Regions from separate parts of the Paenibacillus sp. FSL R5-0636 genome, predicted to be linked through region 3. Evidence: riboswitches for the same ligand, from Rfam matches in the RefSeq annotation. Region 3 holds a riboswitch; each other region holds the start of a gene.

Region 1 (5,567 bases), 2.5 Mb from region 3:
ACTCCATAAACTACATCAAGATAAGGAGCTTACTTCGTGAAAAAACTGATTTGGATCGGCTGTCTCTCCTACTTCGTTATCGGTCTGGCACATGTTGTGCTGGGATCTATTCTGCCCGTTCTACTGCAACATTATGATCAAAATTACAGTGCTGGCGGTGAATTAATCTTTAGTCAATTCGCTGGTTTTTTAGCAGGCGTGTTGGTCTCTCCCCTACTTAATCGCCGCTTCGGTAAACGTGGAGGCATCCTCATTGCCACCAGTCTTCTAATAGTTGCAGAAGTTGCCTATGCCTTTCTACCGCCTTGGGGCTGGATGTATTTTATCGCTGTTGCCGCAGGTTTTGGTTTCGGGATGATCGAAGCGGTTATCGGCACCATCATTATTGGTGCTGTAACCGAAGGAACGGCTATTGCGATGAGCCGGCTCGAAGTTCTATTCGGGATAGGCGCACTCGTGATGCCGCTTATCGCCAGTCCGCTCATTGCTGCCGGAGCGTGGAGATTGGCCTTTCTAATCGTCGCTGCCTTCTCTTTGATTTCTCTTATCCTCTGGGCAAGAGGACACTTCGGTAATCTACAACGCATGCTGGATGAACGTGCCTCTGTCCAAGGAGCAGACAATTCGCATTCCTCAAGCTCACGTTCTAACAAAAAATTTCCGTATAAAGGTAAGCAATGGATTCTGTTAGGGATCTTCATCGTTTTCTTTTTTCTTTATGTAGGCACAGAGATGAGTTTAGTCAACTTTATGCCGGCTATCTTTATTGCCAAGCTAGGGATGACAGAGTCTACGGCAGCACTGACAGTCACTTTCTTTTGGCTAGCGATGTCTACAGGAAGATTGTTTGCGGGTGTAATTGCCGAAAAAATATCTTATCGCGTGTACATTCTCAGCAGCTGTTTACTAACCTTGTTACTGCTGACACTCTTTCCGTTCACTGACAATCGAATGACTGCTTTCATTGTAATTCTGCTGCTGGGGCTGTTTATGTCCGGTATTTTCTCCATTGCATTGGTTTTCTCCAGCAAAATGCTGCCTGGCACCGAAGAGTCAACACCCAGCATTATGATTGCTTCCGGAGGCGTTGGTGGTGCTTTGCTACCTCTGTTTACGGGCTGGTCTATGGACCATTTAGAAGTGGCACAAACAGCCGGATTACTTGCCACTTTTGCTGCCTTCTTGTTCCTGCTAAGCATTGCCGCATGGAGATTCCAAGCCAGGCAAGCGGTGGAAGGAAAGAGTTCCCGTATTTAGAATAGTATCAACGTTATCCTTTTAGGGTAATGTGATCTATAAGCATATTCTGAGCACAAGGATGGACAATGAATGAATGAGTCTTTAAATGAGTCTTCAACTGAGCCTTTGTTACATACTGCGCTTATGCAGTTTATATTTCCCTTCTCTATAAAAAAGGGCGATTCTAAGCAGCTTATCCAGCAATTACAGGACGACGGATTCACACGTTTTTTTCTGGATAACAAAGAACTGGAAGCTGCCTATTATGGAGAAGGTTACTGTGTTTCCCATGAACGAATGGAGCGCACCTATTTACCGTTTGCCGCACACGTCCTTTTTCCGCGCAGGAAGGATGCCGACTCGTTTCGCCGTTTTTCCAGAGTAAATAATCTCGACTGCATTCTGGAGATTCCGCAGCAATCTATATTTTTCAAAATTCTCTCGACGGATATATTCATATGTCCCTTTCAGCTTGGATTCGTGACGATACGTGTCCAGCTGGAGGGGGATTCGATTCCCTTTAGTATTGCACTAGAATTCGCGGATCGTTTCCGTGCGCTAGAGAAAACCTTCATACAGGATGACTACACTTATATTCATTGCGGGGAACAGACCTATGAGATGGTAGAGGATTTTGTCTTCCGAAATTTGGTGGATGGACTGGAGCCATATCTGGATCAATCGGATATCAATGGGGCTTATTTTGAGACCCTTCCTTTTTTCGTAGATGAAAGAATGCAGGTGCAAGCTTTTTACGGCTTTCAGAATGAAGAAAGTTCTGATGAGATTAGTGTAAATCTACGCTATCGCGCCTCACAGCTTGATGGAATTGATCTGAACGGAAAGCCCTATGCCAGTGCAAGCGATCCAGCGTATATTGCAAACTATTGTCATGAGCATTCCTATAATCGCTGGGGCCCAGACACGTATTATATGATGAATGAGCAGACCTTTTGCTGCATGACCCGGGCTGAACAGGAGATTGCTGTTAGTCTAGCCAACCAGATGTACGGGCAATATTATTACGGATTTTTACTCAATATTTTCCACAAAATCGTTCTGCTGAAGCTCGCCAATATGCACTCCCGACTTCGGATTAATCATGATTATGAGGAGATAGACAATCTAATTTACTCCATTAATAAGTTCTCGGCGAAGTTCTACTTCTTGGAGTTGATTTCGCAGTCGCAGGGCCGGGAGATATTTCTTCAGCTGCGCAAAGTATACGGAAACGACGCTTTGTTCGAGGAAGTGAAAGAAACCTTAAATGACCTGTTTCAGTATCAGGATAAGTTTCAGTCCAAGCGACGGGATAATCTGCTGATGATTCTCACTGTATTTACGGTAGTAAGCGGGATTTACGGCATGAATCAGGTCATTGACGATCTGGATGGAAAGATTCAATGGAGTAAAATGATTGGATATTCCCCCTTTGAATTTCTTGCCCTCTTCGTGATCATGAGCGGGATTCTGATCAGCGTTGTCCTCACGCTAGGGGCGCTGGTTAGTGAGCTTAAACGGCGTCACCGCAAGAAATATAAAGATCTAGACTAGCAAAAAAGAAACTACTGGATTGGAAAAATTCAGGAGTGCACTACTAGACATTCCGAGTACAGCCGTCTATAATACACCGTATGCGAGAAATATAAGATATAAAGTATGGGTACAAAACTTATACTTACTTATATTGCACATAGAAATACCCGTTAACTTCATAGAACCAGGGGTGCTGGAATTGGCCGGCTGAGATTGTATCCCACAAGATACTGACCCTTATACCTGATCTGGATAATGCCAGCGTAGGAATCGCCAATTGGTTCTGGTCCCTGTGACCTTGACTAACCTTGCGCCAAGCCAGCGTCCCGATCACTCGGGGCGCTTTTTTTGTAAGATCACTAAAAGATGTAGAAAAACGTACATACTACACTTTACGGTTCATGTTGTGAAGACGGGATTCTTGTAACCTTAAAGGAGAGAAGAAGACATGCACCTCAAAAAAGCACTTACGTTGTGCCTCACCTGTGTACTCATTCTTGCCATTGCCGGATGCGGCAGCAACAATGGGAATACAGCCGGAAACAAAGCAAATGCTACTGATCCAACTGCAGCGGCTGGGACGGATGCTCCAAAAGAGCTCACCAAAGTTAAAGTCGCACTCGACTGGACACCGAACACAAATCATACCGGTCTATACGTAGCTAAGGATCTTGGTTACTACGCTGAAGAAGGCCTGGACGTCGAGATCGTTCAGCCAGGCGCAGCGGGTTCTGATACTATGGTTACCTCTGGCGAAGCCGCTTTTGGCATCAGCGCCCAAGAAGGATTAACGCTAGCCCGTCTACAAGGCGTGCCCCTTGTCTCGATAGCAGCTATTATTCAGCATAATACGTCGGGATTCGCCGCTCCAGTAGATCGCAATATTAAATCACCAAAGGATTTCGAAGGTAAAACCTACGGAGGCTGGGGCTCACCGGCCGAAGAAGCAGCCATGAAGGCCATCATGGATCCTGAAGGTGGCGATGTGAAAAAGGTGAAGCTGATCAGTATCGGTGAAGCTGATTATTTTACCGCCGTCAAACGTGACATTGATTTCGCCTGGATTTTCTACGCTTGGACTGGCGTTGAGGCTGAGTTGCGTGGCCAGCCATTGGATATGCTGTACTTAAAGGATTATGCGCCACAGCTCGATTATTACACGCCTGTGCTGACGACGAGTGAGAAGCAAATTGCAGATCATCCTGAGCTGGTGAAGGCCTTCATGAAAGCCACATCAAAAGGTTATCAATATGCCATTGATCATCCGGAAGAGGCTGCCGGTATGTTATCGAAGGCCGTTCCTGACCTGGACGCCGACCTTGTCCTAGCTAGCCAAAAATGGCTTAGCCCAAAATACAAGGACGATGCTGCCCGCTGGGGCGAGCAAAAAACCGAGGTCTGGCAAAATTACGGCGACTGGATGTATGATCTGAAGTTGCTGGATAAACCGCTGGATGCTGCTAGTGCATTCAGTAATGATTTTTTACCGGCGGAGTAGAGAGCGGACTTCAGAACCAAGAAGGTTGGACGTTACTTGAGGAAGGAGGAACGGAGCGTAGTGATGTGCTACGTGAGTACCGGACTTCCCAAGTTCGTTCAAGATTCGACGTCGAGTTTGCTTCCTGAATTACTTCGTTATCAAAGTTGGCTTTTTGAACTCACCTTATAATTTAAGAGCTCAAAAAGTCGGCTTTCAGAACCAAGAAGGTTGGACGTTACTTGAGGAAGGAGGAACGGAGCGTAGTGATGTGCTACGTGAGTACCGGACTTCCCAAGTTCGTTCAAGATTCGATGTCGAGTTTGCTTCCTGAATTACTTCGTTATCAAAGTTGGCTTTTTGAACTTACCTTATAAAATGAGAGGATTGATTATTGTGGCTAACACCCTACTAAGCATTCAAGTAATTCCAAAAACTCCGAACAATGAGGATTCCATCCCATACGTAGATAAAGCGATTGAGGTCATTCAAAAATCCGGTGTTAAACATCAGGTGAATCCGCTGGAAACCACAATGGAAGGTGAGCTTAGCGAGCTGCTGGAGGTTGTGCGTCAGATGCAAGAGGCGTTGATCGAAGCAGGCAGTCCAAGCGTAATTTCGCAGATCAAAATCGCTCATAATCCTAACGGAATCAGCATGGATAAATTGACGGAGAAATATCGGCCGTGAGATCGACCTGGAAGCTAATATGGCCGCCCCTTGTGGCGGTCGTCTTCTTTTTAACCGTATGGCAGCTATCTGTATCTGTATTTCATATTGAATCCTGGATTCTGCCGAGTCCTGCTGATATTGCCCGTGAATCCACCAGTAACGCTTCTGGTCTTTGGGCTCATACGATGGCTACGCTGCGGCTCACTTTAATTGGTTTTCCCATCGGTACGGGGGTAGGTCTGATCGTCGCTTTGCTTTTGCATCTTTTGCCTTGGGCTAGACGGGCTTTTTATCCACTCATTATTCTGAGTCAAAATGTTCCCTCCATCGCGCTCGGCCCCCTGCTCATTATCTGGTTCGGCTTTGGTCTTTTGCCCAAAATCGTGCTGATTACACTAGTATGTTTCTTCCCTGTAGCTGTCGCTGCGATGGGCGGCCTGGCCCAAAGTGATCAGGTCATGATGAATTATATGAAAATGGCTGGCGCAAGCAAGTGGCAAATCTTTACCAAGCTGGAGCTGCCCTCTTCTATCCCGGCACTATTTTCCGGTGTAAAAATATCTGCTACTTATGCGGTTATGGGCGCCGTGGTCGCTGAATGGATTGGCGCGGATAAAGGTATTGGCTATTATATGCTTCTGCA
Region 2 (5,567 bases), 820 kb from region 3:
GTACTGGTAACGCCAATGTCCAGAATTAAAGGGAATGCAAGTCCGGGATATATCTATGAGAATTCTTTTAAATCAAGAAAGTTTGTAGATATTCTTAAACGGGTTGCAGATGAATCTGGAGTTACACTTATTGACCTTAACTCGGAAAGTCTGAAATATTATAACGAGATCGGAGTAGAAGCGATAACAGCCCTCTTCATGTCAATTGAAGCCGGAGAAACGCCAGGCAAAACAAATGACGGAAGTTACGCTAACGGGCATCCTTCAAAGAAAATCGATGGGACTCATTTTAAAGAAGCGCTCGCCAAACAATTTTCGCGGATGATTGTTACGGAGCTTGTAGAGAAAGGTGCTACTGGCGATTCTACTGCTGCCTCCATTACTGCTTATCTTAAAGGGAACGTTAAGCATGCGGCACTAACAGGCAACTGGGATAAGGTTTTTCCGGAAATAACTAATGATACGACGACCGGGGAAGCTGCTTATTACCGCAATCAAATTGAAAAATTAATCCAGCTGGGAGTAATGGGCAAAGACCGTCAAGGGAATTTTAAGCCAGATACGGAGATGACAGTTGCTGAATTCACACGCAGTATTTCTAAGTTAATGAAAGTGGAAAGATCAGATCTTGCCTATTATCCGAAAGGTAAGCTGTCACGTGAAACGATGGGTGCTATTCTCTATGATGTTTACCAAGTAAAGTTTGCTAATAAACCTAAGTACATGACTGATTATAACGGCACAGCAGTAGTGCCAGGAGATCCTGGTTATGATTTCAATCTGGATCCAGGAGCTAGAGGAGCGATGTACTATCCACTTGTATCCTGGCAGCAGCTGGTTGATACGGCGGACATTTCTCCCTTTTTAATTTCAAAAGTGAAAAGTGCTTATGAATTAGGGCTTATTAGATCTGAAGTGGGGATTGCTAGAGGTCAAATGGTCAATGGGACAGAACTAGAACCTAAAGCCATAGTGACCCGGGAGAAAGCAGCTAAGGCTCTTTATTTTATGTGGGTACTGGAACATGAAGTGAATGCAGAAAATCATGTTTCTTCTTTGAAATAGTTAGGGTGAACAATTCAAGGCACAGCAGCGGTGCTGTGCCTTTTTGTATGCAGTGAAGTCCTCTCCACTTACAGCAGTTTACATCCACGGTTGTTTATTTCTACTTGCATTGTGGTAAGTAAGATTCGTAAAGCGATTTAAGAAAATGACAAACCCAGCGTATAAACATGCATTGTTGTGCCATCCTAAGATGATCAGTTAACTATCAATTTGCTTAACGAGAGGAGATAGGGAAGATGTCAGGCAATAATAAACAAGCTACAAAAACCTTACCCCCACAGGAGCAGCATCATCAGCCAGGGATTGAGAGTGAAATGACGCCGCTGCCCAAATACGAGCCGGCAAATTATAAAGCAGCAGGTAAACTGCAAGACAAGGCGGCGTTGATTACCGGTGGAGACAGCGGAATTGGGCGTGCAGTTGCTGTGCTTTTTGCTAAAGAAGGTGCTGATGTGGTCATTTCATATCTTAATGAACACTCAGATGCAGAGGAAACTAAACGTCAGGTCGAGCAGGAAGGCCGCAAATGTATCCTAATTCCAGGTGATATCGGTGACGAGAAATTCTGTAAGGATCTTATTAAACAGACGGTAGAGGGCTTAGGAAAGCTTGATATTCTCATCAATAACGCGGCGGAGCAACATCCGCAAGCTAAGATCGAGGATATTACTTCCGAGCAGCTAGAGCGTACTTTCCGTACGAATATATTTGCGATGTTCTATTTAACAAAAGCAGCTATGCCTCATTTAAAAGCAGGATCTACAATTATAAATACAACTTCAATTACCGCTTATCGCGGAAGCCCGCAGCTGCTGGACTATTCATCAACTAAAGGAGCTATCCTGAGTTTCACACGATCTTTGTCCACGAATCTGGCGGAGAAGGGCATACGGGTAAACGGTGTAGCACCAGGTCCAATCTGGACACCGCTAATTCCCTCTACCTTTGATGCGAAGCAGGTTAGCGAGTTTGGAGGCACGCAGCCTATGAAACGGCCTGGACAACCAGAGGAGCTGGCGCCAGCCTATGTATATCTTGCCTCTGACGATTCCAGTTATGTGACTGGACAGGTTATTCATGTAAATGGTGGCGAGGTAGTAAACGGTTAGATTAGTACAGCTAATGTGAATAAATGGGTGTATTTCAATAAAAAAATATGTTACTATAAACCACGTTAGCATTTAAAATTGTATATTTATGTCACTAGGGGTGCCGTTTGGCTGAGACGGAATGGATTTCCGGACCCTTTGAACCTGATCTGGTTAAGACCAGCGTAGGGAAGTGGAGAACGAATTTCTGTTGTCGGGCTATTTGTAGTACCGTCTATTTACAGATTCTGACTGCCTTCCTTACGGGGGCAGTTTTTTTGTTTTTTACTGACCTACAGGGAAGTGAGAGAGAGGAGATCGCGAGTGGTACAAGCTGAGATCCATCTAATATCAGACGGCAAGCAGCAGTTGAGACAATTTGTTGAACTGGCTGTCACGGTGCAGACATGGGTCGATTATATTCACTTAAGAGAGAAGCAATGTCCAGCACGCGAACTGCTCTCTGCGGCACAGGAGCTGTTGGCTGCCGGTATACCCGCTACCAAACTGATAATCAATGACCGGATCGATGTAGCATTGGCAGCTGGTGCCGCGGGTGTTCAGTTGGCTGGGCACAGTCTGAGCCCGGTTACAGCCCGGCGAATTGCACCTCAGCTTTGGCTGGGGAGATCGGTTCATTCTCCGGAAGAAGCGGCGAATGCTTCAGAGCAGGGAGCTGATTATTGCTTGTTTGGCCATGTATTTCCCTCGGCGAGCAAGCTAGGGCTGCCCGCACGTGGGTTAGAGCTGCTTGCAGAAACGGTGAAGACTAGCTCTATTCCTGTAATTGCGATTGGCGGAATTGGTCCCGCTAATGCGGCACAGATCATTAGGCAAGGCGCGGCAGGAATTGCTGTGATGTCCGGTATTTGCGGAGCGGATGATCCTTATGAGGCCGCCAAAGCTATTCATAAGGCGGTTCATTCATAGCCGGGAGGTAAAAGCATAGGCGAAGGGGGTGATTCAGAATGAGACTGTTGATTAACGGGAAATCCGCAGAGTGTTCTGGTGGTGTTCAAACTATAGCTGATTTGATCAGTCTTCCTGAGTGGTCGGGTCGTCTGATGATCATTGAGCTGAATGGAGAAATTGTCAGTAAGGAGAATTATGAAAGTACTGCTCTGAGCGAGGATGATCGTTTGGAACTGGTGCACTTTGTTGGTGGGGGTTGAGATGGAGCGGTATAGAATTTTGAGAAATTTATAAGAACCAAAGGGAGGTAATTTCATGCATGACCCGTTACATATTGGAGGCATCGGATTAACTAGTAGATTATTTATCGGAACCGGAAAATATAGCCGGAATGCTCTGATCCCCGAAGTGATCGCAAGCTCTGGTTCTCAGGTGATTACTGTAGCGCTTCGCCGAGTGGACCCGGAAGGTGGAGCAGAAAATATCATGAACCACATTCCCGGCCACATGACTCTTCTGCCTAATACCTCAGGAGCGCGTACAGCGGAAGAGGCAGTCCGTATTGCAAGATTAGCAAGAGCTGCAGGTCTGGGGAACTGGGTGAAGATCGAAGTGATCAATGATCAAAAATACCTGCTTCCAGATAATCTGGAGACCATACGAGCTACAGAGATTCTAGCGGCGGAGGGTTTTGTAGTACTGCCATATATGAGTCCGGACCTTTCGGCTGCTTTACGTCTGAGAGATGCCGGTGCTGCTGCTGTGATGCCGCTTGGTGCGCCGATCGGGACGAATCGCGGCCTGCGCACCAAGGAGCTTGTGCGTATTCTTATTGAAGAAGTGAATTTGCCGATTATTGTAGATGCCGGAATTGGCAAGCCCTCGGAAGCGGCGGAAGCAATGGAGATGGGGGCCGCTGCTGTTCTGCTTAATACGGCTATCGCAACGGCACGTAATCCGCTCGTCATGGCGGAAGCGTTCCGCGAGGCGATATCCGCTGGCCGCAAAGCTTATTTGGCAGGACTCGGTCCTGTAGAAGAAGTTGCTTTTGCTTCGTCACCGTTGACTGGATTTCTGAACTGAATTTGATAGGTTCACGAAAGGAGGGAGAATTAGCATGAGCTTTTTTGACACACTGGCCCGCTTGGAGCAGTATCCTTATGAGCAGCTGTGGAAGGAGTTCCGGGAGGATGACGTTAAGCGGGCGCTTGGAAAAGACAAGCTGAACGAAAATGATTTGCTGGCATTGCTCTCTCCGGCAGCAACGCCGCTGCTAGAGGAGATGGCGCAAGCTGCTCAGCGACTGACCCGTGCACATTTTGGTTATTCGATGCAGCTGTTCACACCGATGTATCTTGCCGATTTTTGTGTGAATCATTGTACCTACTGCAGCTTCAGCTCCATTTATGATTTTCCGCGTAAAAAGCTGTCCTTGGAGGAGGTTCGCAGGGAGGCTGAGAAGATTGCAGCTACAGGTCTGCGGCATATCCTCATTTTGACTGGTGAATCGCGCCGGGAGAATCCTGTCTCATATATTAAGGATTGTGTAGTTGTACTTAGAGAATTTTTTTCCTCCGTCAGTATTGAGATAAATCCTCTATCGACTGCAGAATATAAAGAGCTTCTTCAAGCAGGGGTGGATGGACTAACACTATACCAAGAGGTTTACCACCAGGAGACTTACAAAAAGCTGCATGTTAAAGGGCCTAAAAGAAACTACCGGAATCGCCTGGATGCACCTGAACGCGGCTGTCAGGCAGGTTTTCGTTCTGTGAATATTGGTACGTTGCTCGGGATGTACGATTGGCGGCAAGAGGCATTCCAAAGTGCCATGCATGCCCGCTATCTACAGGATCGGTATCCAGATTGCGAGATCAGCCTGTCACCCCCACGGTTTCGGCCTTATTTAGGGGAATTTAACCCAGAGTGCGATGTTACCGATCGATCACTAGTGCAGATTATTTTGGCATACCGGTTATTTTTACCCCGTTCGGGCATTACTTTATCTACAAGAGAGCCTGCCTCTCTACGCGATCATTTAATTCATCTAGGAATAACTAAGATGTCAGCCGGGGTCACAACTGAGGTGGGCGGTCACACTAATGCAGGGGGAACTCCGCAATTCGAAATATCCGATAGCCGCAGTGTGCAGGAGATTACGGAAATGCTATATACGAAGGGTTTGCAGCCGATTTTTAAAGACTGGGATATCCTGACTGAATCAGTAACGTAACGCTTGTATTTTTATTATTAATCACTAAAGGGACCCCTGCGAGATTCATGCGGAGGTCCTTTTTTCTATTGTGTAGATGGTGTTTAGTTTCCAGCAGAGAGCTCATCGAGAGACATTTCGAAGCTCGGTGCCATATGAGTCAGAAAATAATCCACTTCCTGCAGGCCAAGCCCACGAAGTTTTGCTGCTGTCTGCTCCTTCGCGGCGGCAAATTCTCGGTTGCCTGCAGCAACCTCCCATACGCATTTCAAATAAGCATCCAGCCGATC
Region 3 (5,567 bases):
ATTCACTAGCTTTTGAGTGACAGCGGTCCGATAAGAAGTTGCGCCTGCACCTACCGGGTCAAGCACTAGGGGAACCCTGTGTTTATTAGCGGATTTACCAGCAAGCAACATAGATTGAATGGCGTAATCATTGAGTGTGCCGATATTTAGAACTACAGCAGACGACATAGCGGCGATGTCGATCACTTCTTCGTGGGCATCCGCCATAAAGGGAGAGGCGCCAAGCGCCAACAGACCGTTGGCTGAGAAATTGGCTACCACAATATTAGTGATGTTGTGGATCAACGGGTTGGATTCCCGTACTTTGGCTAAATAACTCATCATAATTCCTCCTCAAGCTTGTATGAACAACTAACTAAACATTACAGATTGATAAAAGCTTCCTGTGCTTTAATATCCTCTGGTAGAAGATTGTTGGTGGATAACCACTGCTGAACCTTTTCCCAAGATGTCGGGTCTTGATATCCAAAAGATTGATCGCCAGCATTCATCAGCGGCAGCAGAATCTCAAGACTTTTTTTCTCAATCTCCTTGTCGAGCGGTGAAGTTGCATCTTCATGTGCAACCAGTAAATCCAGGGCTTGTTCAGGATTCTGCTCCACAAATTCCTGTCCTTTTGTAATGGCATTTAGAAATTTTTTAAAGTAGGCTTCAGAATTTTGCAATCCTTGTTCGCTGGCCACCAGCACAAGCTCATAATAGTCAGGCACTCCGTAATCCGTTGGATTAAGCGAAGTGACCGGATGTCCCTCTTTTTCAAGGATTAGTTGTTCATGGTTGATGAACCCGCCCATTATTGCGTCTACTTGTCCAGTAGAGATCGCAGGGATGAGGTCAAAACCTACGTCAATCAGCTTGGCGGATGAAGGATCGCCTCCATCACTCTGGATCATTGTCCGAATCATCGCTTCATAGAGCGGAATGGAGGAATAGCCGATTTGTTTTCCCGCGAGCTCTTTTGGACTATGAATACTGCCAGCCTGAGGAACCATCAGATGATTCAGTGGATGCCGCACGATTGCTGCAATCGAACGTACAGGGATTTTCTCGCCGCGTGCCATAAGTACCTGAGGCTGATAACTGAGCGCTAGATCAATTTGATTCGCTGCAACAAGCTTTAGGGAATCATTGCTGTCTGCAGGCATTTTGATCTCGACATCCAAACCTTCCTCTTGGAAAAAACCTTGCTGTTGCGCAGCGTATAGAAAGGAATGAACGGCATTGGGATACCAATCAAGCATAATCGTCAGCTTGTGTGACTGCTTATTTTCGGTATTGGAGGGATCGGTTTGGGAGTTGTTATTTATCTTGTCTGCCTTCCCGCAGCTGCTTAAGAGCAAAAGTGTGCATACTAGAAATACAGAAATAAGTCCTCGTTGTGGGGATTTTAAATGATTCATTGGTTTGATCCTCTTTTCTTTAAAAATAATTGTTCGAGTAAAGCTATCGCCAGAAAAAGCACCACACCAAGCGCGGACAGCAGAAATACAGCCGCGAACATTTCATCGCTCTGCATATTTCCGGCCATTCTGCGGCTGAAGTAACCGAGTCCTTTACTGCCGCCGAGCCATTCCCCGATAGTAGCTCCGATGACGCAGTATACAATGGACAGCTTTAAGCCAGAGAAAAAAGCAGGCAACGCCAGTGGAATTTGGGTTTTGACAAGCAGCTGCCAGCGGTTTGCACCAAATGTTAATAATAAGTCCTTGTAAGTCTGGCCACTTGTACGAAGTCCATCATATGTACTCACTACGACTGGAAAAAAAGCCGTCAAAAACACCACAGCCACTTTGCTCCACAGCGAATATCCGAACCACATAATAAAAATGGGGGATAGCGCAATTAATGGGATCGTCTGGCTAATGATAAGAAAGGGATAGATGGCCTTTTCTATGGGGCGATACAGGAACATTCCAGTGCCCAGCAATACACCACAAATAACAGAAAGGACAAAACCCACCAGTATCTCCTGTAACGTTGCCAATAAATGCTGTCCGAATAATAATTGCCTGTGCTCGATCAATGCGATTCCAATAGAGGAAGGTGCAGGGAGAATAAAGGCTGGAATCATGTGAAGGCGAACAGCCGACTCCCAGATTACAAGAATGAGCAGTACCAGAAGAAGGAAGGGACCATAGTTGTCTAGATATTTTTTAAAAGGTATAGGTTGCATGCAATCTTCGCTCCAACTCTTCCCGTAGTGCTATAAACCGGGGTTCATAGTTCATCTTATAATGTCTTGGCCTTGGTAGATCCACAACGATCTCCTGTAATTCGCTGTGCGCACCGCCAGATAATAAATAAATCCGGTTACTGAGCAATAGTGCTTCTTCCAGATCATGAGTGATGAGCATAATCGTCTGATTCAATTCACCCCATAACTCCAACAGCCAACGGTGTATCTCGCGTTTGGTCATGGCATCGAGAGCGCCAAAGGGCTCATCCAGCAGCATCAGACCAGTTCCGCCTCCAGCCACTAAGGTGCGCAGAAATGCGACTCGCTGTTTCATTCCACCCGAAAGTTCATGGGGATAAGCCTTCTCTACATCTGCTAAGCCGAAGCGGGTCAACATTTCCCGAATCTGAGTGATCGTTTCTTGTTTATTGAATCTGGGCTTGATCTCCCAAGGCAAAAGGCAGTTGTCGAGCACTGTCCTCCAAGGCAGCAATAAATCCTGCTGAGGCATATAAGCGATCTGGCCTAAACGACTAGCGGTTGACGGGTGCGTAGAGAGTTTTATTTTTCCGTGAGTAGGTTCGAGTAAACCGGCAATCGTTTTGAAAAATGTACTTTTCCCGCATCCGCTAGCACCTACTACGGAGACGAATTCCCCTTGCCTGATATCCATAGATAGATCTGCGAATACAGGGGGGTGCTCAGATTCCGGAAAAGAGTAGGTTAGGCCTTGAATAGATAAAATGGTCGTGATGATCTAACCTCCTAAAATTTTTGTGGAGCGCCTAAACAAATAAAGACCCATCCATTTCCAGAGGAAATGAATGGGTCAAAAAGTTCATTCTGCATAATAACACTTAACATGCTTGATGAAAATTCTGCTCCACTTCCCTCCGCTGGTATGATCCAGATCAGGTTCCAAGGGTCCGGAGCTTGAAGCTCCGTCTCAGTCGGCCGACTCCCCTAGTGAAATAACAGGTCCATATTAATTTGTTTATAAATATACCATATCTTTCTGAGAAGTAAAGAGAGAAAGAAGTGAAGGATTAATCCAAGATTGGGTAAGATATAGGTAGGAATCTAGTTAATATTATAATTCCGATGTATATAATCGGAAAAAAGTATTGACGATCATGTGATGGCAGTGTACTATTCAATTTACCGGAAAAAAACCGGATAGAGAGAGGGGATTTAATAATGAAAAAATGGAGTTTAACTATTATATTGGCGTTAACCGTGGTCCTTGTAGCGGCTTGCGGCAATAATTCGAATACCAATACGGCTGCTGAACCTACAGCTGGAACGAATGGTGGAGCAGCATCTTCAGCGCAAAACAGTTTGGAGGCTGTGAAAGCCAGCGGCAAATTGCGGATAGGTACAGAAGGGACTTATGCGCCTTTTACTTATCATGACACTGCGGGGAAATTGACTGGTTTTGACGTGGAAATTGCTGAAGAAGTAGCAAAGCGTTTAGGTGTTAAAGCTGAATTTTTTGAAACTCAGTGGGATGGTATTTTCGCTGGAATGGATGCGAAACGGTTTGATGTAATCTTTAATGAAGTTTCCATTAACGAAGATCGCAAAGTGAAATATGATTTCTCTGAACCCTATATCGTATCCAAAGCAGTATTGATTGTGAGCGAAGACAATGAGGATATTAAGACCTTTGCCGATCTTAAGGGTAAAAAAGCCGGACAATCCCTGACAAGTAACTTATCCGACATCGCTCGTGAGAACGGTGCTGAAATCGTAGCTACAGACGGTTTCAATCAAGCGATGGACCTGCTGACTTCGGGACGTATTGATGCAACTGTGAATGATGGCTTGTCTTATCTGGATCTGAAAAAACAAAAACCAGATGCAAAAATTAAAGTGGTTGATGAGATTCCTGAAGGATCACAAAGTGCCGCGGTATTCCTGAAAGGTAATGATGAGCTGGTGAAAGCGGTCAGTGATGCGATTACAGAGATGAAGAGTGATGGAACGTACTTGAAAATTTCCGAGAAATACTTTGGAGCTGACGTTTCAAAATAATACAAGGCTAGCAAGGCTAATTAAGCCTGGAAGCTAAAAAGGATGTCTGAATAATGGATGACCGCAAAATACAAATTTTCTTAGACACACTGCTACCCCTGCTAAAAGCCGGGGTGGCTTTTACCATTCCGTTGGCGCTACTTTCCTTTGTGCTTGGATTGATTTTGGCGATCCTAACCGCGCTGGCACGTCTTTCACCGTGGGTAATTCCGAAGCTAATCGCCCGTTTTTATGTGTGGGTTATTCGAGGAACCCCATTGTTAGTGCAGCTATTTATTATATTTTATGGTTTGCCGGCTGTTGGCATTGTACTCGACCCCTTCATTGCCGCCACCATTGGATTTACCCTTAGCGTAGGGGCTTATTCATCGGAAATCGTACGCGCTGCTATCCTGTCGATACATAAAGGCCAATGGGAAGCTGCCTTCTCAGTCGGGATGACTCGTGGGCAGGCTCTGCGCCGCGTAATTCTGCCACAAGCTGCGCGCGTTTCTGTACCGCCGTTATCCAATTCCTTTATTAGCTTGGTTAAAGATACTTCGCTTGCAGCGATCATCACCTATACGGAGATGTTTAGAACCGCACAGCAGGTAGCCTCTACCACTTATGAGCCTCTGCTGGTATACTCCGAAGCAGGATTGTTTTATTTAGTGTTCTGTTCTGTGCTGTCGGCGCTGCAAAATTACTTGGAGAAACGACTCGATCGTTACTCTGCGACCTAAAGGAGAGATACTTGTGATTGAAATCATTAATTTGCATAAATCCTTCGGCGCACTCCAAGTGTTAAAGGGTATTGATCTGAAAATGGAGCATGGAAAGGTACTTGTCATTATTGGGCCATCTGGCTCCGGGAAGACTACACTGCTGCGCTGTTTTAATCTGTTGGAAATCCCGGATCAAGGCAGCCTGTCGCTCAGTGATATCACCATCAATTTTACAGATCATAAGAAAATTCCTCAGAATTCCGTATTGGCCCTTCGTCAGAAAACAGGGATGGTCTTTCAATCGTATAATTTATTTCCGCATATGACTGCGCTTGGCAATGTGATGGAGGGACAGGTAACTGTCCTGAAACGATCCAAGGAAGAAGCGCGCAAGCGGGGGCTTCAGCTGCTGGCTAAGGTGGGTTTGGCAGATAAAGCTGATAACTATCCACATCAGCTGTCAGGTGGACAGCAGCAGAGAGTGGCCATCGCCCGGGCTATGGCAGTAGATCCAGAAGTGTTATTGTTTGATGAGCCCACTTCGGCGCTCGATCCTGAGCTGGTAGGGGAAGTGCTTAAGGTTATCAAACAATTAGCGGCAGAAGGTATGACTATGGTGATTGTGACCCACGAGATGAAATTTGCCGCCGATG
Region 4 (5,567 bases), 3.3 Mb from region 3:
AAAGCTATAGTGACTGGTCTCAGGTCTATCTTCCACGTCCGACTCCAGTACCGAAGCAACCCAATCCTCATCAGGCATTGGATGAAAAACGGTTTATTTCGGACAATACAATTTCTTTTGCCAAAAACCAAGCGGATATCATTCGTAAACTTGCCCCTAAGCAATGGGTAACCACGAACGGTCTGTTCGGTCATCTCGATAGCCATGAAATGACGGATGAACTGCTGGATTTCTTCAGCTATGATTCCTATCCTCAGTTCTCTACTATTTTTTATGACCCGAATGAGCGGAATCCGCTGAATGATAGAGGCTGGGGACTGTCGTTATCTGTTGTTCGTTCGATATCCCCGAATTTCTGCATTATGGAGCAGCAGTCGGGCCCGGGTGGCTGGGTGAACCGGATGGATATGCCTTCTCCAAAGCCCGGGCAGATGCGGTTATGGACTTATCAGTCGATCGCTCATGGGGCAGATATGGTGTTATATTTCCGCTGGCGGACAGCTACGATGGGCAATGAAATTTATTGGCATGGAATCAATGACTATCATAATCAGCCTAACCGGAGAGTGCGGGAAGCGGGGCAGATCGGTCAGGAGCTGGCAGCAGCAGGTCAAGCGTTTGTCGGTACTCGTAATCAGGCTAACATTGCTATTGTTCGTGATTATGACAATGAGTGGGATGGAGAATACGATGTTTGGCATGGCCCGTTTATGTGGAAGAGCAATAAGGAGTGGTACAAGGCGCTTCAACGGAAGCATATCCCGAATGACGTACTCTATTTACGCAAAAAAACAACGCTGGAGGAGCTTGCAAGGTACGACGTGCTTATCTATCCTCACCCAGCGATTATGACAGATGAGACAGCAGCACTGCTGGATGAATATGTTCAGCAAGGCGGCAAACTGATCTTCGGCTGTAGAACTGGGTATAAGGATGAGCGGGGTCAATGTTATATGCGTCCTTTCCCAGGTGCTGCTAAGGATCTATGCGGGATCACAGTTGAAGAATTCACAATGGTTAAGGGCAGTCGTCAGCCAACAACAATTAGCTGGTCGGGCGCGGCCGAAGTCGTTACGGGAGCAGATGACTTTAATGATATTCTCAAAATAGAGGAAGCTTCGGTTGAAGTGATGGCGGTTTACGCTTCTGATTATTATGCGGGAAAACCGGCGGTAACTAGAAATCGTCGCGGCAAGGGTGAGGTTTGGTATTACGGAGCCGTATTTAATGAACAGGCAGCGGCTGAGATCATAAATTTAATGGATCTACAATCGCCAGCAGATTGGCTGGAGCTCCCAGAAGAGGTAGAGCTGCAAGTCCGTACCGGAGCTTCTTCCAGTTATGCTTTTTTGCTTAATTATAGTGAGACTCCTGTCACGATCCATCTTCGTGAGACCAAAACAGATTTACTGAGCGGCACAACATTGTCGGGCGAGGTGCTTCTGGAAGGATTTGGGGTATTGGTGTTAAACTAACGTATACATTGATCTCACATTTGAGTAGATTTGGATAATTCTCTCTTTTCGGTTATACTTTGAAGTAGCAATTATATAGTCACGGGAGCTTGGTGGGACCAGGCTGAGAGGATAGTTATAACTATCGACCGTCAAACCTGATCTGGATAATGCCAGCGGAGGAAATGGAGCTCTATTTCTATTTGTCTACTCTAAGGCCGCATCTTATACAGATGTGGCCTTTTCTATGTGTGGGGAGTAGACCGTCTCCGCTTGATCAAATCACCTTATAGGAGGAATTGAGATGACAAGCGAATTGAACAACGATCCAATCAATCTATCAGCTTTTCCAGCAAGTCAAAAAGTGTATGTAAAGGGTTCACGGCCTGATATTCAGGTGCCTATGCGGGAGATCTCACTTAGTCCAACTGCGGGCATAGACGGCGAAGAGGAGAATGCCCCAATTCATGTCTATGACACAAGCGGGGCTTACACGGATGCTAATATTCATACTGATATTCGTCAGGGGTTAGAGCCCAATCGTCTAAGCTGGATTGAGGAACGAGGGGATGCGGAAGCGTACGAAGGAAGAACCGTGAAGCCTGAAGATAACGGGAATGCAACGGGAAAAGCTGTGGCGGAAGTGTTTCCAGCGCTCCATAGAAAACCTTTGCGAGCGAAAAAGGGGCGTAATGTCTCTCAAATGCATTATGCACGCAAAGGGATTATTACTTCGGAAATGGAATACGTTGCGATTCGTGAGAATGTGACACCGGAATTTGTAAGAGATGAAGTAGCCCGCGGCCGCGCCATCATTCCAGCAAATATCAATCATCCAGAGAGTGAACCAATGATTATTGGACGCAATTTTTTAGTGAAGATCAATGCCAATATAGGAAATTCCGCAGTATCCTCATCCATAGAGGAAGAGGTAGAGAAGATGAGATGGGCCACCCGCTGGGGTGCAGATAATATAATGGATCTCTCCACAGGTAAAAACATCCATACGACACGCGAGTGGATCATCCGTAATTCTCCTGTTCCTATTGGCACGGTGCCTATCTATCAAGCGTTGGAAAAAGTGAATGGGAAAGCGGAAGATTTAACATGGGAAGTGTACCGTGATACGCTCATTGAGCAAGCGGAGCAAGGGGTTGATTATTTTACCATTCATGCGGGGGTTCTGCTTCGTTATATCCCGTTGACTGCACAACGTATGACAGGCATTGTTTCAAGAGGTGGCTCCATCATGGCGGCATGGTGTCTTGCGCATCATCAAGAGAACTTTTTATATACACATTTTGAAGAGATATGTGAAATCATGAAGCTGTACGATGTTTCTTTTTCCCTAGGCGATGGATTACGTCCGGGTTCGATTGCTGATGCGAATGATGAAGCACAATTTGCCGAGTTAGAGACGTTAGGTGAATTAACAGCTATAGCTTGGAGTCATGATGTACAGGTGATGGTAGAGGGTCCAGGACATGTGCCGATGCACTTGATTAAAGAGAATATGGATAAGCAACTTGAAACCTGTAACGAAGCCCCTTTTTATACATTAGGTCCACTGACTACAGATATTGCGCCTGGTTATGATCATATTACCTCTGCTATAGGTGCAGCGATGATTGGTTGGTTCGGTACAGCAATGTTGTGTTACGTAACTCCGAAGGAGCATCTTGGCCTGCCTAATAAGGAAGATGTACGTGTAGGGGTCATTACTTATAAAATAGCGGCTCATGCCGCAGATTTGGCGAAAGGGCATAAAGGAGCACAAGACCGGGATAATGCTCTTTCGAAAGCCCGTTTTGAATTTCGTTGGCGTGATCAATTTCATTTATCGTTAGATCCTGAGCGAGCGCTAGAATATCATGATGAGACATTGCCTGCGGAAGGCGCTAAAACAGCTCATTTCTGTTCCATGTGCGGGCCGAAATTTTGCAGTATGAAGATCTCTCATAATATCCGTAATTCGACGAGAATTGAATCAGGAATGCAAGAGAAGGCAGAAGAGTTTCTCCAAGGCGGGAGCCTCATTTATAGATAACTTTTTCTGATAAAAAGAAATATCTAAAAGAAGTCGTCATTGGCGGCTTCTTCTTTTATACTTTGAATAGATAGGAGTTGATGAAATGGAAGCGATTCGTTCAGAGGAAGCCATTTTAGAGGATTTAAGTAATAGTTTCTATCATTTTTTTGGATTGAAAGTCCTTCATGCTACCCCAATAAAACGTGGCTGGTTAAATCTTAAGTGGAAAATCACAACGGAATCAGGACCATTTCTACTTAAACAATACAACAAAAAAAGATATAAATTGTATAACCCAGAAGAACTGAGCTTCGCCTTTTCTCAACAGAAAAGATTGTATCTACAGGGACTCCCATGTCCCGAATTGTTGGCTTATAACCATAAAGTTTTACTGGAATCAGATATGGGAGAGACGTTTATGGTTATGGAATATTGTGAAGGGCGTGTCATAGAGCCGGGCAAAATTAACATCCTTCAAATGTTTGATTTGGGTCGTGCCACAGGTAAAATGCATCGTTTATTAAATGATGGGACCCTTAGTTTGAAAAGAACCCCACAATTTATTCCCCAAAGCCCTGAGGAACGTTTAGAACATTGGAATGTACTCCTACAACAATCAAAGGAAATGGGCAAAACTTCAATCATCACTGACCTAGAGATACAACTGAGAGCGACTGAAGAAATAGATCCGGAAATATTCGAAGGACTTGTAGCTGGATGGGCACATCGTGATTTATGGGTTGATAATCTTTTATTTCAAGATAGCCAATTGTCTGCAATTCTAGATTTTGATCGGTTCAAATATGATTATCCGCAGCTAGATGTGGCGCGAGCAGTGATGTCATGTGCTTTAGATGAAGATTTAGATGGAGCACTAGCTTCAGCATTTATTGACGGATATCGTGAGGAACGAACGGTGGAGCAGGGGGATTTAACAAAATCATTGCAGTTGTTGTGGTATATGGAAAGCCCGTGGTGGATTAATGCCGCGATGGACAAACATAGTGTACCTCCAAAACGTTTTGCAAAAGAAATGAATTGGCTGGCTAAGAACCTGAACAATTTACCTGCTATCTTAGGGAACTTATAGTGAAAACGATTGAATTATAGCCTAAAAGATGCATTGACCAGCAAAAGTTTGGCGCCTATAATCTTAACAAGGAAAATTCATCAGATATTGAACCGTTTGTAAACGCATACAATGATTTTTTTCCTTATTAATCATTGAAGGAGGAGATTAAAACTATCAAGTATTTCTTTTTTTCTCATTTTTGCAAACGTTTGCACCCCACGATAGCGCTTAAAATCGTAAGCTGCACTTAAAATTATGAGGAGGTTATTTACTTGGTATCCAAACAATCCAGGCGTTATATTTCGTGGTTAATTATTTTTTCGCTCATTTTTAGTTTATTTGGTTTATCAGGTGGAGCATCGGCCAGCAATACGGATCATACAGTCACCTATACCAATCCTACAGCGGCAGCTGTGACCTTACATTGGACTACGAATAACTGGGCTAATACTACGGACACGGTGATGACCAAAAATGGAACCACGTTCACCGCCAACCTCAATGTTCAGGAAGGTGCCACCCTAATTTATTGTTATCACATCACGGCTCCAACGGATAGTTGGGACAATAACGGCGGGAAGAACTGGACGGTGGTTATTCCGGTTGCCGGGAAATACGAAGCAGAGAGTGCATCCCTGTCTGGTGGTGCAAAAGTAAATACGAATCACACCGGATATTCGGGCACTGGTTTTGTTGATGGATATACAACTACAGGAGCAGCCACCACTTTTAACGTCCAGTCTTCCGCAGCAGGGTCCTATAATGCCACGCTTCACTATGCTAATGCATCCGGCAGTGCCAAAAAGGTGTCCATTTATGTCAATGGAATAAAGGTTACACAGACAACATTAGCGAACCTGGCCAACTGGGATACATGGGCAGACCAAACAGAAATGCTCTCCTTACAGGCAGGAAATAACACGCTTGCTTATAAATATGACTCGGATGATAGCGGGAATATTAATATCGATTATGTGACCCTTTCGGCCGGAGCTACACCAACACCTACGTT

The links. Region 3 has a riboswitch for thiamine pyrophosphate ahead of MKX34_RS13415 (ABC transporter ATP-binding protein). Riboswitches for the same ligand answer to the same signal wherever they lie in the genome.
Region 1: it holds a riboswitch for thiamine pyrophosphate, as region 3 does, so the genes downstream of both, MKX34_RS02120 (ABC transporter substrate-binding protein) here and MKX34_RS13415 (ABC transporter ATP-binding protein) in region 3, are expected to answer to the same signal.
Region 2: it holds a riboswitch for thiamine pyrophosphate, as region 3 does, so the genes downstream of both, MKX34_RS09380 (thiamine phosphate synthase) here and MKX34_RS13415 (ABC transporter ATP-binding protein) in region 3, are expected to answer to the same signal.
Region 4: it holds a riboswitch for thiamine pyrophosphate, as region 3 does, so the genes downstream of both, thiC (phosphomethylpyrimidine synthase ThiC) here and MKX34_RS13415 (ABC transporter ATP-binding protein) in region 3, are expected to answer to the same signal.

What each region holds. Positions count from the first base shown of each region.
Region 1 is NZ_CP150232.1:476,496-482,062, reverse strand. Features, by position in the region: gene MKX34_RS02130 (MFS transporter) at 37-1,257, shown strand; gene MKX34_RS02125 (hypothetical protein) at 1,330-2,793, shown strand; TPP riboswitch at 2,952-3,062, shown strand; gene MKX34_RS02120 (ABC transporter substrate-binding protein) at 3,224-4,273, shown strand; gene MKX34_RS02115 (MTH1187 family thiamine-binding protein) at 4,649-4,942, shown strand; gene MKX34_RS02110 (ABC transporter permease) at 4,939-5,567, shown strand, end outside.
Region 2 is NZ_CP150232.1:2,166,096-2,171,662, forward strand. Features, by position in the region: gene MKX34_RS09370 (GDSL-type esterase/lipase family protein) at 1-1,065, shown strand, start outside; gene MKX34_RS09375 (SDR family oxidoreductase) at 1,302-2,174, shown strand; TPP riboswitch at 2,261-2,362, shown strand; gene MKX34_RS09380 (thiamine phosphate synthase) at 2,478-3,083, shown strand; gene thiS (sulfur carrier protein ThiS) at 3,122-3,325, shown strand; gene MKX34_RS09390 (thiazole synthase) at 3,381-4,148, shown strand; gene thiH (2-iminoacetate synthase ThiH) at 4,183-5,298, shown strand; gene yfbR (5'-deoxynucleotidase) at 5,382-5,567, opposite strand, start outside.
Region 3 is NZ_CP150232.1:2,981,386-2,986,952, forward strand. Features, by position in the region: gene thiM (hydroxyethylthiazole kinase) at 1-321, opposite strand, end outside; gene MKX34_RS13405 (ABC transporter substrate-binding protein) at 363-1,400, opposite strand; gene MKX34_RS13410 (ABC transporter permease) at 1,397-2,173, opposite strand; gene MKX34_RS13415 (ABC transporter ATP-binding protein) at 2,154-2,849, opposite strand; TPP riboswitch at 3,048-3,151, opposite strand; gene MKX34_RS13420 (amino acid ABC transporter substrate-binding protein) at 3,374-4,210, shown strand; gene MKX34_RS13425 (amino acid ABC transporter permease) at 4,264-4,932, shown strand; gene MKX34_RS13430 (amino acid ABC transporter ATP-binding protein) at 4,946-5,567, shown strand, end outside.
Region 4 is NZ_CP150232.1:6,297,998-6,303,564, reverse strand. Features, by position in the region: gene MKX34_RS28735 (beta-galactosidase) at 1-1,475, shown strand, start outside; TPP riboswitch at 1,547-1,655, shown strand; gene thiC (phosphomethylpyrimidine synthase ThiC) at 1,759-3,501, shown strand; gene MKX34_RS28725 (phosphotransferase) at 3,587-4,573, shown strand; gene MKX34_RS28720 (alpha-amylase family glycosyl hydrolase) at 4,828-5,567, shown strand, end outside.